3 regions of the Shewanella sp. AC91-MNA-CIBAN-0169 genome follow, and region 1 is predicted to be linked to each of the others. Evidence: predicted binding sites of a transcription regulator. Region 1 holds the regulator's gene; each other region holds the start of a gene.

Region 1 (5,436 bases):
AAGGTAAGACCATCGAAGTTGAAATTGACTAAGTGACCTGATGGCGTGCCGCCTCTGAGTTCATTTTCACGATAATGATTTGGTGGACCGTACGTTGAAGGACGACGTCCAATAGAAAGGTAAGTGCCACTGCCGTTAATGTCTTTCCAATTAAAATAGGCGCGCTCTACTTTTAACTCATCACCACTGGTGCTACCGCTACTGGTGCCATCCATGGTGAATGAGTTCCATGAGTCGAATACTTTAACCCCAGCAGAGTCTCCCCAGCTCTTAAACATGGTTAAACGTCCTGCAAAGCTGACGTTATCCCACACTTTAGCATCAATATTTAGGCGTAAGCGCGTGGTATAAAATATATCGTTATCAATGTCCTGTTGGGTTTTTTGGCCCAACAGCATTGGCATAACGCCTTGCAGCATACCGCTTTGAAACGCGCTGGCTAAATCAGGGTTTGCCATCATCATTTGGCCTAACGGTGAGGTAGCGCTATTTGGATCGCCAAATACTCCTGACATGGCTTTAGCGCCAAAGTCAGAAAAGTTAACGTTCATGGCTGGGTTCCAAGTGACGTTTTGATAATGTAATGAATGTGCTTTGGTTCTAAAATCACCCGTAATGGCTATTCTGTCTAAGGCTGTGTGACGCTCGGTTTTGTCAACTCGTGAATTTAAGTAATCAAGATCTTCATTAATAGTAGCGAGTTGTTGTTTAAGATCGGCAATCTTTTGTGCATCGGTATCTGCTGCTAGGCTTGCGCCGCTCATAAAGAGCGCGTTAGCCACTAATATTGAGATGAGAGTTCTCATGGTCTTTCTCCCCTTTATTTGCCAAATAACACGGTCAATTTGGCAAATTTTTTGTGTCAGGATCCCTGAGGCTAAGCCTCACAGTTTTTTCGTTTGGTTTATTGGCTGATGTTTCGTTTAGAACGAAAATAGACTCAGCATTGATGATTTAGCCGCAAGTAGCTGGTTGGTCTGAATCGGCGGCGTGGTCATATAAAAACTGTTGAATATCTTTTATGTCTTTTTCTGATAAGGCTTCAAAAACGGCAGGTTTAGCTTTGTGCTTATCACGAGTAAAGAAACGATCCCATTGGCTCATGGTTTTGGTCATTGGGGTGAGTTCAGGGCCTTCACTGTTAGCGCTGTGGCAGGCTTTACATTCTTTTTTGTACAGGTGCTTACCTTTTTTAGGATTACCACCATCTGCAGCCATCACTTGGGTGCCAAGTGATAATGCCATAGCAACTGCGATACCAACTTTAATGTAAGTGTTCATCATTTTGTCCTCTGTCGGGCTTATTAGGGTTGTGCATTAACAGCATTTAATTATTTCTTTGCTGTAAACAATGTTACCTAAAAGTGAGTAGTGTTAATTTGAAGTAGATCATATCCATGAGAAAAATCTAATTGAAAAAAAGTTAATTGAAAGAAATCTAATGGACTAGTGTGATGTGGATCTATTGCGTAAAGATGATGAGTTTGTTAGGGGAGATAAAAGAGATTTTTTTGATTCTTATTATGGGTATTTTTAGTTGAGAAATAGACTTTTGATAAGCAGGTTTTTACTAAATAGAGGGATTATTAATCATCATTTGAGATCAAGCCCATTGATGGCTGGTTTTGTTTACAGGTGCAGAATAGCTGATTAGCTCATTAACGTGTTGGTCGACATAATCACTAATACAGTGGCACTAATACTACATAACACTAAGGTGACTATGCGGGTTTTATCTTTATCAACGCGGCCAATTAATCTACCTGAGACAAGATAACCAGCAACGACTGAAGGCAATAATAGCAGTGATAGCCATAAATGCTTCACTTCAACTAAGCCGACGATGGTTAGAATAGCTAAGGCAATTAATGAGCTAAACACGAAAAAGGCAGATAATGCCGCTCTAAACTGACTTGGGTCTTGGCCTGCAAGCAAAATGGCCATTGGTGGACCACCGATAGCAGCGATATTGCCAAATATGCCTGAAAATACCCCAGCGATAAATAAACTGAGGCGATTAATGGGGGCGGTAAAGCGAAAAATGCTAAGAATAACAGCAATAAACACAATGCCTGCAATCACTAAGCCTAGTATGGCTTGTGGGGCAAACAGCAATAATCCAGCGCCTAAAAACCCCCCAGGGATCCGCCCGAGTAAGGCATATTGCAAACCATTAAATTGTAGGTGACCGCGTTCTCTAAATAAGGTCATTGCAGAAATGGCAAAGCCCATAACAATAATAGGAACAGGAACTAATTGAGGATTAACAATATACAGTAGCGGGCTTGCAACAACGGCTAACCCAAAGCCAATTAAGCTTTGGGTTAGCGCGCCAAAAAACACGATAATCGATGCCAGTATCAAGGTCGTTGGATCGATAAATGACATCATAAGTTCTCTTTAAAAACATGACGACTTCTTATTAGGGTCGTTTCAAAGTCTGTGAGGTATTGACTAATCAGTGAATTATTCGAGCTCTTCCCACTCGATACCCATATCATCCATTAACTTTTTCGCTTCACTTGGAATGCTATCAGGCTGATCTTTTGATAGATCACCGTCATAAGGTAATGGTTGACCTGTGTACGCATGCAAAAATGCTTCGCATAGCAGTTCACTGTTAGTTGCATGGCGCAGATTATTTATCTGGCGACGCGTCCGCTCATCCGTCAGTACTTTTAATACTTTTAAAGGGATAGAAACCGTAATTTTTTTTACTTGTTCATTTTTTTTGCCGTGCTCGGCATATGGGCTGATATATTCGCCATTCCACTCAGTCATTAACTTACCCTTAACGATAAATACGCTGCAGATTTTAAACCGTTACAATCTCTAGTCAAATTATTGCTACTATTTAATCCCGATTGCAAATAGATTTCTTGATGTTTAGACGTCTAAACGTCTATTTAAGTTGACGGATGGGGATCTCTTAGGTAAATTTGGACGTCTAGACATCTCTTTGTGTGTTTGTGAAATTTTAGGAGTCACCATGACTAAGCATCAAAACGCCACATTGGCCGTTCGCCAAGGTATTGAAACAGACACACAACATGGTGCTATCGTGCCACCGATTTATTTATCGACCAATTATTCATTCGATGGCCACAATAATCCGCGCGAGTTTGATTACAGTCGTTCGGGTAATCCTACTCGATGTATTTTAGGTGACGCACTCGCCAAACTCGAGCAAGGTGCTACCGGCGTGGTGACATGTACCGGCATGGCGGCGATTACATTGGTGACTAGCTTACTTGGCCCAGAGGATTTATTGGTTGTGCCGCACGATTGTTATGGTGGCAGTTACCGCTTATTTACTAACTTGGCCAAAAAAGGCCAATTTAAGTTATTGGTTGTTGATCAAACTGATGCGCAAGCGCTGAGCAAAGCGATAGCTCAAAAACCGAAAATGGTGTGGTTAGAAACGCCATCGAATCCTTTATTGCGGGTGGTAGACATTAATGCCATTAGTATCGCTTGCCATGACGTTGGCGCGCTAGTGACAGTCGATAACACCTTTTTATCACCAATATTACAGCAGCCATTATTATTAGGTGCAGACATTGTTATTCACTCAACCACCAAATACATCAATGGTCATAGCGATGTGGTCGGTGGAGCGGTAGTGGCTAAAGATCCTCAAGTGGGTGAGTTGTTACATTGGTGGTCAAATACTCTTGGGCTTACGGGTTCAGCATTTGACAGTTATTTAACCCTCCGAGGCTTACGTACTTTAGCGGTACGAATTCGTGAGCATCAACGTAATGCACAAAAGATTGTTGAGTTACTCAGCGCCAGTGATGTGGTGGCCAAGGTGTATTATCCGGGTTTAAAAGACCATCTAGGTCACGAAATTGCGGCAAAACAACAACAAGGCTTTGGTGCTATGTTAAGTTTTGAGTTAATTGGCGGCGAAGCGGAAGTGGTGGCATTTTTAAAGGCGCTGTCGTTGTTTAGTATTGCCGAAAGTTTAGGCGGAGTGGAAAGTTTAGTCGCCGTTCCGGCCACCATGACCCATAGAGCAATGGACCCACAAGCAAGGCAAGAGGCTGGTATTAAAGAGACTTTATTGAGACTATCTGTCGGTATTGAAGATGCAGATGACCTCTTGGCCGATATTCAAGCAGGCCTAGCAGCTGTTGCCGCGATAAAATCAGCTTAATTCGAGTTTAAGTTAGCTGTGGTTTCGACCAAATTGGGTAAAATAGCAAAACATGCACTTGCAACACTATTGGTTTCAAAATAGAAGTCTAGCAGTCGCAACAAAAGTCGTAGTTGTTTAAGGAGTCAGTAATGACGCGAAGTCATTTACATAAGTTTGGTGGTTCAAGTTTAGCGGATGCAGATTGCTATCGCCGTGTTGCACATATTCTACTTACGCATGGCCAGAGTGATGATTTAGTTGTGGTATCCGCCGCCGGAAAAACGACTAACTTCTTATACAAATTATTGAGCCTGCGTGACAGCGGTCAGTTGTGGCAAGAAGAGCTGCAAATTCTGATCAGTTACCAGCAGACGTTAATTGAACAATTATTATCAAACGAGCAAGCGCGTGATTTACGCGAACGTTTGTCTACCGACAAATCTCAGTTAGTCAGCTTATTATCTTTAGAGCAACGTAACGATTACCAATTAAACCAAGTGGTGAGTTTTGGTGAACGTTGGTCGGCGCGCTTAATGGCCGCTTTGTTACGAGAAATGGGCGTAGCTGCGACTCATGTCGATGCGTGCTCTATTTTGGTAGCCGATGAAGGCGCCGTACCCAATATTTTAGTGGCTGAGTCTCGTGACAAGGTACAGGCCTTATTAGCCTTGCACCCGCAAGAGCGTTTAGTGATCACCGGCTTTATATGCGCTAACCGCCACGGCGATACCTTATTGCTGGGTCGCAATGGTTCTGATTTTAGTGCCACCTTAATTGCCAGCTTAGCTGACATTGAACGCGTTACTATTTGGACCGACGTTGAAGGGGTATTTAACGCCGACCCGAATAAAATTAATGATGCTAAATTACTCAAGAGTATGTCATTAGCCGAAGCTGACCGCTTAGCGCGCCTGGGCTCTCCTGTATTGCATTCTCGGACCTTACAGCCGTTATTTAATACCGACGTGAGCCTAGCGGTACGCTCAAGTTACGCTTCACACACTGACTTTACTCTAATTGCGCCACTGAGTTCATCAGCAAGTGCGCCAGTAGTGACTAACTTAAATGAAGTGGTGTTGTTTAGTTTTAAAATGAACGCAGACATTGAACCATTGTTGGCTATTTTAGATAAAGCAGGTATCACACCGTTAGCTTATTGGTCTCTGGCACAACATAAGTTTGAGTTGGCGTTAACGCTTGAAAGCCAGAAACAAGTGCAAGCTTTACTCACTCAATACAGCAGTGAATTTTTGATTGAAGAGTTGAGTGCCCAAACTGACTTAGGCCTAGTGGCA
Region 2 (5,436 bases), on a different contig from region 1:
GCGAGTATTGTAAATGTACTCTGGTAATAAACGATTTATCCACGCGACAATGCGCCAGCGTTTAGTGACATACACTCGGCGTTTACCTTTTTGCAAGGCTGAGATGATTTGTGTAGCCACTTTATCGAGAGGCGACAACAGCAATTGTGTATTCAAATGAACGGCTTTATCAAATAACCCTAATTGAATATCACTAATGGTAATAGGCAGCTTTAATCGTTGTGCATGCATACTCAAGCCTTGCAGGTAATTTTCAGCAAAGGCTTTGGAGGCATGATAAGCCACATTAGGCCCTCCACGTTGACCGGCTATTGAGTTAATGGCGGCTAGTTGGCCGTAACCTTGCTCGCACATTAATTTAAAAATACAGTTATTTGCCGCAGCAAAGCCCATTACGTTAATATCGATAGTGTGCTTATCAATTGCCCAAGGCAGGGTAGAATCGTAATCATTAACACCGGTATTAACAATCACCAAATGGGCGCCATTATGTTTGCTCCAAGCGGCATTCAGCTGTGCTATTAGTGTGTCAGGTTGATTAATTACTAACGGATATACACTGACATCGCCAGGCAGACTTTGACTAAACTCGTTAAGTGATTCAGGGTCGTTAACAAAAAGCACCAGCGAAACTTGCTGTGCAGATAACTGTCTGGCTAAGGCTTGGCTCAGTTGAGAGCTGGCGCCAATAATCATCGCTGTCGCTGTAGACATGATTCATCTCATCAAAAATAATGACTCATAATAGAAATAACATCAGTTGATAACAAGTAAGAAAAAAATTCAACTTGAGACGTGTAGACTTCTAGCCATCCAGGTGTATGATGGTTATCTAACAGATTGACCGATATTAACGTTAGTAATAAGCCATTCTGTCGCGGTTTAGGCTAGGTGAGTAGGTTAGTTATGTTTGCAAACGACATTTGACAATCGATGATGACCGCTGTTTTTAGCGCTAAACTGAATGTTGAAACTGTGACATAACAGACATTAACGTTATTGTGAAAAGGCTGGTTGGTTAATCGAGCGCTGGTTAATCAAGTACATGTGTTTAATTAATCTAAAGGTGAGACGTATGCCGGTTCGAATTCCAGATAACCTGCCTGCAGCAAGTATTTTAGAGTCAGAAAATATCTTTGTGATGTCTGAAACCCGAGCTGCTAATCAGGACATTCGTCCAATGCGGGTATTAATCTTGAATCTAATGCCTAATAAAATCGAAACTGAAACCCAGTTATTGCGATTACTGGGCAATACGCCCTTGCAAGTTGGGGTCGATTTATTACGCATTCATGATAAGGAATCTAAGCATACATCAGTGGATCACATGAATACTTTTTATCGTGATTTTGAAGACATTAGAAATAACAATTACGATGGTTTGATTATTACAGGTGCACCGTTAGGAAAAATTGATTTTAAAGATGTGGTGTATTGGGACCACATTCGCGAAATTATTGACTGGTCACAACAACATGTCACTTCAGTACTGTTTTTGTGTTGGGCAGCTCATGCTGGTTTGTATCATCTTTATGATTTACATCGTCAGTTATTAGCGAATAAACGTTCAGGTGTATTTAATCATCGAAGAACCAGCGACCCACACCCACTATTGCGCGGTTTTGATGATGAGTTTTTTGCACCGCACTCACGATTTGCTGAAATGGATATTGAACAAATTCGTCAACATCCAGATTTAGAAGTGTTGGCTGAATCAGACGAGGCTGGCGCGTATATTGTACTCAGTCGTGATAATCATAATGTGTTTGTTATGGGCCACCCTGAATATCAAAAAGACACCTTGAATGAAGAATATGTGCGCGATGTTGGCGAAGGCCTCAAGCCAGATATTCCGCAAAACTATTACCGACAAGATGACCCAACACAAGATACTATTGTTCGTTGGCATAGTCATGGCAGCTTGTTAGTCAGTAATTGGCTTAATTATTATGTTTACCAGTTAACGCCATATGACTTGTCTGACATGAATGCGAAAACACCATGGGAAAGTAAAAAGTAAACTTGAATATAGTTATACCGGCGTTTTAACGTTGACTTCGTTTCGATAAAAGCTATTGTTAAACTTAGATGTTTTTATTGTAAGGTCGAGGTTAAATGGTTAAAACCAAGTTGATGATATTATTGGTGTGTGCAGTAAGCTGGCCGCTAACTACTTGGGGGGCCGGTGACATTTTTAGTGACGCTAATGGCACTATTATGAATGGCGCCAATGTTAGCAACAATACTGTTAGCAACAATACCGTTAGCACAGAAATTACTGATAGCACAAAAATTACTGATATCAAACAACAGTTAGCCACATTAAGCTCATCACAACAACGCATTGACTTTTTACAACAACAGCTACCACAAAGTGCTCAATGGCCGATTGAACAGCAAGGCCAGTTATTGCATTTACTGGCAATAGAGCAAGAAGTTAACAGTGATCTTGTTGCTGCAATTAACAGCTATAGCCATGCCATTAAATTACTTACACCACATCCTCTTAGCAAAGAACTGGTCAAAAGCTATCTCGAACGCTCATTCATACTTTACCTTCAAACTAACGACACCCAAATTTATTGCCCAGATCGTGAAGTGGCGATTACATTAGCCCGTCAGCTTGGAAACGTTGATATCTTGGCCGAAGTGTTAGCGCAAAGTGCGTATTGCCATAATAAACCAAGTGATTTTGGCGAAGGTCTCAAAAGGTTAAATGAAGCTTTAGCGTTAGCACAACAGCATCAATTAGGACTGAGTCGTCAAGCGATGATATTCAATGCCACGGCTGCTATCTATCGTGACAATGGTTTAAACCGTAAAGCCTACGAATACTTTAACAAAGCCTATGACTTTTGGGAGCAAGCCCAAGATAAACAAGACATGTTTAATATGTTGCATAACATGGTGGGCGAATCGATTAAATTGGCCTTGTGGGGGGAAAATAAAGCTCATTTAGCCCAAATGCAGCAACTGGTAGAGCAATCGCCAGAGTTTGCTGATTTTGATTTTTTCTATCAATTTAATACGGGTATTAGCTGTTGGGCTCAAGGTTTATTTCAAGAAGGTATAGATCATTTTTTACGCGCACTTGAAGTGCAAGATACAACCCAAGAAAAATACTTTGTCGACGCTACGCATGCATGGTTGGCATTGAGTTATTTTCGCCAACAACAACCAGATAAAGCTTTTAAGTATGCTGAAATATTTTCTGGTTCGGCGACTTATGACGGCCATTCCAATGAACTGAAATTGATGATTGCGGCCATTATTGATTACGCCAATGGGTCGAGTAATCTGGGCATGAATAAGCTTTTGGATACCATCGATTTACAAAAAAAGAACTTTGCTAACATCATAAATAACGATGTGGTTAATTCATCATTAGACCATAATCTTACCGTGGCTGAGTTTAATAACCGCCTGCTCGAAAAGCAATTGGCCATCAATAAGCTGAATTTGGAAGCCGAAATCGATACTCAAAAAATCACTAACTTATCAATGGCAATCGCGGTGCTAATTGCTTTGGTGTTATTAGTGCTGGTCATTTTCTTGTGGCAATCTCGCCGACAATTTAAACGTCGCTCTCAAACGGATTATCTGACTGGCATTGCTAATCGACGTCATACTTTTGAGCAGGGCAAAAAGCGCTTTAATCAGGCTAAAAAACATCATCGACCACTCGCCGTTATTATGTTCGATATAGATAACTTTAAAGTCATTAATGATCATTATGGCCATGACGTTGGTGATTTAGCCATAAAAGCGTGTGGTAGACGTGCACGTAATTGGCTCAAGAAAAACGATATTTTAGGCCGCATAGGTGGCGAAGAGTTTTTAATTATTTTACCCGATACCGAGCAAGCACAAGCCGTTGACATAGCCGAGCGATTGCGAACCAGTATTGAGTCAAACCAGTTTGTGTTTAACGAGGTTAAAATGAATTTCACCATTAGTGTGGCTGTCGCTATGTTAACCCCGCAAACTCATGAACTTGTCGACATTATTAAGCAAGCCGATTTAGGCTTATATCAAGCAAAAGACAACGGCCGCAATCAAGTAGTGATAGTGGACCAATAACCTTCTCTAAGTGCCGATTTAGTTTATTGAGTCACTACGGCTACTTTGTGCTTAGACTAAAGTTTTACGCTGAATAATTCACTCAACAGTAATCATGTTACTGATAAATAGATATTGATATGTATTATAAAAAACAACATCTTACATCAAATTCAAATGTGACATTCTTAAACTGTAAATCTTCACTGACAATTCCTATTAATTAACATCAGTATTTAGACCATTTTTTACTTGCTTTACGTTCGCGTCAACGTCAAAGTGATATCCATATTATTGATGTTAATTTTTCAAGCGCAGTAAATTGGAGTGGTTATGAGTACAGAGCAAACAGGTCAAGATATCGTTATTGTTGCCGCGAAACGTACACCAATGGGTGGGTTTCAAGGCGCATTGTCTGAGGTAGCTTCTCCAGTATTAGCTGCAACCGCTATCAAAGGTCTTATCGCCCAAACGGGGATCAGCGTTGATGCTGTTGACGAAGTATTGATGGGTTGTGTATTGCCTGCCGGTTTAGGCCAAGCACCTGCTCGCCAAGCAACTCTAGGTGCAGGTTTACCGTTAAGTGTTGGTGCAACAACAGTCAATAAAGTGTGTGGTTCTGGTATGAAAACCGTCATGTTAGCCCACGATTTAATTAAAGCGGGCAGCAGCCAAGTTGTGGTTGCGGGTGGCATGGAAAGCATGAGCCAAGCACCATATTTACTCGACAAAGCACGCAGCGGCATGCGTATGGGGCACGGCAAAGTCATGGACCACATGTTTTTAGACGGCCTTGAAGATGCTTACACTGGTGGCGCAATGGGCACATTTGCTCAAAAAACCGCTGATGACTTTGGTTTAACTCGTGAGCAAATGGATGCTTTTGCATTAAGTTCGCTGGAAAAAGCCAATGCAGCGATTAACTCTGGCGCATTTAAAGACGAAGTCGTGCCAGTAACCATCAGCACACGTCGTGGCGACGTGACGGTTGAGATAGATGAACAACCGGGTAACGCCCGTCCTGAAAAAATCCCAACATTACGCCCAGCATTTACTAAAGACGGCACGATCACTGCCGCCAACTCAAGTTCTATTTCAGACGGTGCAGCAGCGTTAATGTTAATGACGCGCGAAAAAGCCCAGCAACTTGGCTTAAATGTTTTAGCCACCATCAAAGGTCACACTACTCATTCACAAGAACCTTCAATGTTCACTACCGCACCGGTTGGCGCGATGCAAAAACTGTTCGATAAAGTGCAGTGGAACAAAGATGATGTCGATTTATATGAAATCAACGAAGCGTTTGCCATGGTGACCATGTTAGCGATTTCTGAACTTGGCTTAGATGCCAATAAAGTTAACGTTAATGGCGGCGCA
Region 3 (5,436 bases), on a different contig from region 1:
TTGGTACAATGCTACAGGGACATGCTCCACTAAACGCGATACCAGTAACGGGATGCCCTTACTGTCTAAGGCCGCACCTTTTTGTGAAACAAGATAAAAGTTGTTGGATTTTTTTTCTAACTCAAGCTCAGCCGCATGTTTTACAATTCGAGTTTTCAACCCGATAGATTCTGCCAAAATAGCTAAATGGCAAGGTGCTGCGATTTGGTGCAAAAACACCAACTCATCAATATTTGAACTCATCACTCTTCTCCCTGAAAAGTACATTATTGCTCAACATACCTTGAGCACATCCTGAGGCTATATACTATACGTAAATGAAATACGTTTACTAGCCTTCAAAACTAGGCTGAGCAGATAGTTTACTTTTTGTCGTTATATTAGAGCATGTTCTTTCTTCATTCGTTAATCGCGTTACGAGATAAATCGACTCACCAAAAAAGTGGCTATTAGGTTAAGTCGGTCATTATCAATCACGATTCTTATAATAAAAAACCTTCCTATACAGCAAGCATAGTAAAAATTTGTTAGTTGATATGACTATTATGTAAGTCTAAAGTATGAATAGTAAATTTGACTGACTTTGCGTAGACTTTATCATTAACCCAAGACTGATAAGCTCATACTTTCAATTCGCTCAACATCATCAATCTCTCATCAATGCTAGCAGCCAAATTTACTCATTTTATGACAAAATAAGCTAACTAAATAAGTTAAGCGAGCCTTATGATAAAGACTGCTGGTTAAGCGCCATTTTGGTCGCTATTTGTTTATTATGAAGAGACGATAACAACAGTAAGCCACATACCCCACCAATTAATGCTAAAAACATGTCAGATTGAGTATCCCAAACATATCCTTGAGTGCCTAAAAATGCCTCGGCATTTTCACCGGTAGCAATGGCAACCCACCATTCAACTAATTCGTAAAAAGCTGAAAACGCCAACACAAAACATACTGCTAAAAACTGACACCAAGCACCTATTTGCATGACATGTTTACGAATAAATATTTCGCGAGCTAATATTACCGGAATAAAACCCTGAGCAAAATGGCCGACTTTATCGTAATTATTGCGCTCGCCGCCCATCACTTGCGCTAGCCAGTCAAATAACGGCACTTCAGCATAGGTATAACGTGCACCGACAAATAACACACAGCAATGTACTAAAATAAGTGCATAAGCTAACGTAGTCAGAGGAAAGCTTTTACGACTAAAAAATAAAATAGGTAATGCGATTAACGCAGGTATAGCTTCTAACCACCAAGTGAACATATCTTTAGGTGCGCTAACTGACCACAACAGTACTAATAGATAAATCCCTATCCATATAACCTTACTCTTCATCTTAATTCTCTCCATGAGATATTGTTCTCAAATTAGAATATAAACTTTAGCCATCTAGCCCTCTACAAGCGCTTAAAAAAGTGCTACTTTGATAATGCGCCGGAAGTCCGCATTTATATCATAACTATTAGTATAAGCATTAGTATAACCATTAGCTTAAGCACCATTTAATGATAAGAGGGTACCCATATCATGGCGAAACACTCGCTTGACAAGGATAAGATCAAAATCCTGCTGTTGGAGGGCGTCCACCAAACTGCGGTCGATGTACTAGAACGTGCAGGTTATACCAACATTGAATACCATAAAGCCTCGTTAGGCGAAGAGGCTTTGATTGCATCAATTAAAGATGCTCACTTTGTTGGATTACGCTCCCGCACCCAGCTTACTGCGGAAGTATTGCACCGTGCAGAAAAGTTGGTTGCGATTGGTTGTTTTTGTATTGGCACCAACCAAGTCGATTTAGCCACGGCCGAGAAACTGGGTATTCCTGTTTTCAACGCCCCTTTCTCCAACACCCGCAGTGTTGCTGAATTGGTGATTGGTGAAATCATCATGCTGATGCGTGGCATTCCACAGCGCAATGCCATGTCACATCGTGGCGGTTGGTTGAAGAGTGCTAATGGCAGTGTTGAAGTCCGTGGTAAAACCTTAGGTGTGATTGGTTATGGCCATATTGGTACTCAACTGGGTATTTTGGCTGAAACCTTGGGCATGAGAGTGATTTTCTTTGATATTGAAGATAAGTTACCGCTAGGCAATGCCTCTCAAGTTCACTCTATGGACAAGTTATTGGCCCAAGCAGACGTTGTTAGCCTGCATGTACCAGAAACACCGCAAACTAAAGACATGTTCGCTAAAGCTGAATTTGCTCAAATGCGTCAAGGCAGTTTCTTTATCAATGCCTCTCGCGGAACTGTTGTTGATATCGAAGACTTAGCCGATGCCCTGAAGTCAGAACATCTTGCGGGTGCTGCGATTGACGTATTCCCGGTAGAACCTAAGTCGAATGATGATGAATTCATCTCTCCACTGCGTGGCTTAGACAATGTATTACTCACACCGCATATTGGTGGTAGTACTGCTGAAGCACAGGAGAATATCGGCGTAGAAGTGGCTGGCAAACTGGTGAAATACTCAGATAACGGTTCTACCCTGTCTGCGGTCAATTTCCCTGAAGTGTCTTTAGCGCAACATAGCGGTACCTCACGCTTATTGCACATTCATCAAAACCGTCCTGGTGTATTGATTAAAATTAACCAAGCGTTTTCTGAAAAAGGCATTAACATTGCTGCTCAGTACTTACAAACCACTGCTGAAATTGGTTACGTGGTAATGGAAGTCGATTCTGATCAAGCTGAAGAAGCATTGGTTGAATTAAAGTCTATTGAAGGCACTATCCGTGCGCGGGTATTGTTTTAAACTGACTTTTATAAGCAATTAACTTGAGTTAATTGTCTTCCTAAAAAGCTACCTTGTGCACAAGGTAGCTTTTTTATTGGCTTTAAAACCATAGCCCCCTGTTGAGCATTCTATTAATCCGTTACACTCCAACCATACCGTCTTATTCACACGTTAGGGATAGTTATGACCATTTCAGTAAACCAACCAGATTGGGATTTTATCGCCACGTCTCCTGAATTAATGTTATCAAGTTTGACGCATATGGGGTTAATCGAAATCACTGGTGAGCAAGGGCGCAGTTTCATTCATGGCCAAGTCACCACAGATATTACCTCCCTTGGCACAAACGAGTGGAAATGGGGTGCTCATTGCGACCCTAAAGGTAAAATGCTCGCCAGTTTCCGTGGGTTTTCAATCGGCGATAGCTTATTCATGTTACTGCCAAAAAGTACTTTAAGCTTGGATTTACCTCAGTTACAAAAATACGCTGTATTCAGTAAAGCCGAACTCGCCGATGTCAGTAATGATTATCAAATAATGGGTATTGCTGGCCCAAAAGCACAAACCTTTGCAACTGAACATTTTGGCGATGTATCGCAACCACTTAACCTTGTTGAGCAAGGTGTGATTATTCGTGATGGTGAACGTTTTATTGCCATTATTAACAATGCAGCAGCACAAACCATTATCAGCCAATCGGGACAAACATTGTTTGCTGCAAGTGCATGGCAAGCATTGGAAATTAAAGCCGGTTATCCAAACATAGATGCCGCTCATTCCGGCCAGTACGTTGCGCAAATGTGCAACCTGCAAGCCATTAATGGCATTAGCTTTACCAAAGGCTGTTACATGGGCCAGGAAACCATTGCCAGGATGAAATATCGCGGTGGCAATAAACGTGCATTGTATATTTTGTCTGGTACTACCAAGCAAACCATCAGCACTGACACTCAATTAGAAATTGCCCTTGAAGGCGGCTTCCGTCGTGGTGGCAATATCATTGAATGCGTCCAATATGGTGACAAGGTACTGCTTACCGCGGTGTTGCCAAATGATACCGAAAACAACGCTCAACTTCGTATTACCGGAGATGAAAGCTCACAGCTAACTATTATCGAGTTGCCATATTCTTTAGCAGATGCTTAATTAATTGATGTTGTATCTTCACTAAGCGAGCCATTGGCTCGCTTTTTTATTTTTTGAACATTAATGATCTATATCACGTATATTATTGATAATATTACTCTGTTTATTCAGAACTTCAATTAAGCTAATTCGTTATGGAGCGACTATGACTACTATCGTCACCTTAGAAAATATTAGTAAAGGGTTCCGCGATGGCGAGTCATTTCATTCGGTGCTTAATCACGTCAACCTGACTTTGCAGCAAGGTCAAACTATCGCATTAACCGGGCCTAGCGGCAGCGGTAAAAGTACCTTACTGAATATCATTGGTGGCTTTGAAACCATAGACAACGGTGACATGTTAATCCGTCAGGCTGATAACATGCGATCGGTGACAAAGTGGCAAGATAAGCAATGGAGCCAATATCGACGTCAGTCGCTCGGGGTTATATTCCAACAATTTAACTTACTCACACCATTAAATGTGCGCGACAACATTCAATTTTCACTGGCGCTAAATCAGTTAGCATGGAGCCCTTGGTGTGATGAACTTTGCCACCAGCTAGGATTAACGCCATTGTTAGACCGCAACGTTGAAAACTTATCCGGAGGGCAACAACAGCGAGTGGCTATCGCGCGGGCATTAGCTCACAAACCACAACTCATATTAGCCGACGAACCGACAGGTAATCTTGATCAACACGCCGGATTACAAGTCATGCAACTACTTACCGAACTCGCTCAACAAGCCAACTGTTGTATTTTAATGGTGACTCACAGCGAACAATGTGCCGCATTTATGCAGCATCGCTGGCACGTCGAAAATCAACAGATTGTGATTAACCCTGCTGACATGACATTGCAAGGTTAAGCCCATGACAACTAACTCTTCATCATACTTATTCTCAATTAAGCGCTTAAGGTTATGCTTGCACCTGTTTGCCAGCCATTATCGTCATGCCCCCCTGCAAGCCAGTGCTATTTTACTGGGCATCATGCTCGCGGTAACGTTACTGATTGGCGTATACGCCACCAACGAAAACGCCAAACAAAGCTATGGCAATGTATCCGAACTAATGAGCCAACAAGCTCGCTTATCGATTAGCCACCGTACAGAAAGCAGTATTGATGAGGCAGTTTATTTTGCATTAGCCAATGCAGGATTCAATACCATTACCAGCATTGAAGGCATCGCAACCGATGAACAAGGCCGATTATGGCGGGTTAATAGTAGTGATGTAGTTGCCGCTATGACCAGCAACATGCAACAGCAAAAATCAGGTGCTAGCTCATCGATAACAGCGACGCATATTCCGCTAGCAGAATTACTGGCAGGCAAACCCAAAGTGCTAATGTCGGCAAGCCAGCGCGAACGTATGAATAAAGTGACCAATAACACTGACCGCATAATACTGAACGACACGGCTGTTGAACTCGTTGCCATTGATGATTCGTGGGGGCTTGGTTCGGCAATTTTGGCCGATATCTCACTCGCTCAACCCTTGCTGAATATGCAGGGTAAGTTAAGTTACGTTGCCGTATTTGATTCACCCTCTTCA

What was found. Region 1 encodes MetJ, which represses methionine synthesis genes. Its sites were predicted from a motif close to TAGACGTCTAGACGTCTA; they were not measured.
Region 2: metA (homoserine O-acetyltransferase MetA) is a predicted target of MetJ. The motif match lies at 799-816, and genes of this name have one in related genera.
Region 3: serA (phosphoglycerate dehydrogenase) is a predicted target of MetJ. The motif match lies at 1,396-1,413, and genes of this name have one in related genera.

Annotation. Positions count from the first base shown of each region.
Region 1 is NZ_JBEOPM010000013.1:87,821-93,256, reverse strand. Features, by position in the region: gene AAEY98_RS12685 (DUF3373 domain-containing protein) at 1-806, opposite strand, end outside; gene AAEY98_RS12680 (c-type cytochrome) at 955-1,284, opposite strand; gene AAEY98_RS12675 (sulfite exporter TauE/SafE family protein) at 1,651-2,391, opposite strand; gene metJ (met regulon transcriptional regulator MetJ) at 2,467-2,781, opposite strand; gene metB (cystathionine gamma-synthase) at 2,990-4,159, shown strand; gene AAEY98_RS12660 (bifunctional aspartate kinase/homoserine dehydrogenase II) at 4,291-5,436, shown strand, end outside.
Region 2 is NZ_JBEOPM010000009.1:38,301-43,736, reverse strand. Features, by position in the region: gene AAEY98_RS09740 (SDR family NAD(P)-dependent oxidoreductase) at 1-714, opposite strand, end outside; gene metA (homoserine O-acetyltransferase MetA) at 1,076-2,020, shown strand; gene AAEY98_RS09730 (diguanylate cyclase) at 2,116-4,080, shown strand; gene AAEY98_RS09725 (thiolase family protein) at 4,393-5,436, shown strand, end outside.
Region 3 is NZ_JBEOPM010000008.1:64,913-70,348, forward strand. Features, by position in the region: gene AAEY98_RS09140 (helix-turn-helix transcriptional regulator) at 1-243, opposite strand, end outside; gene AAEY98_RS09145 (DUF2238 domain-containing protein) at 725-1,348, opposite strand; gene serA (phosphoglycerate dehydrogenase) at 1,541-2,770, shown strand; gene ygfZ (tRNA-modifying protein YgfZ) at 2,936-3,898, shown strand; gene AAEY98_RS09160 (ABC transporter ATP-binding protein) at 4,044-4,748, shown strand; gene AAEY98_RS09165 (ABC transporter permease) at 4,753-5,436, shown strand, end outside.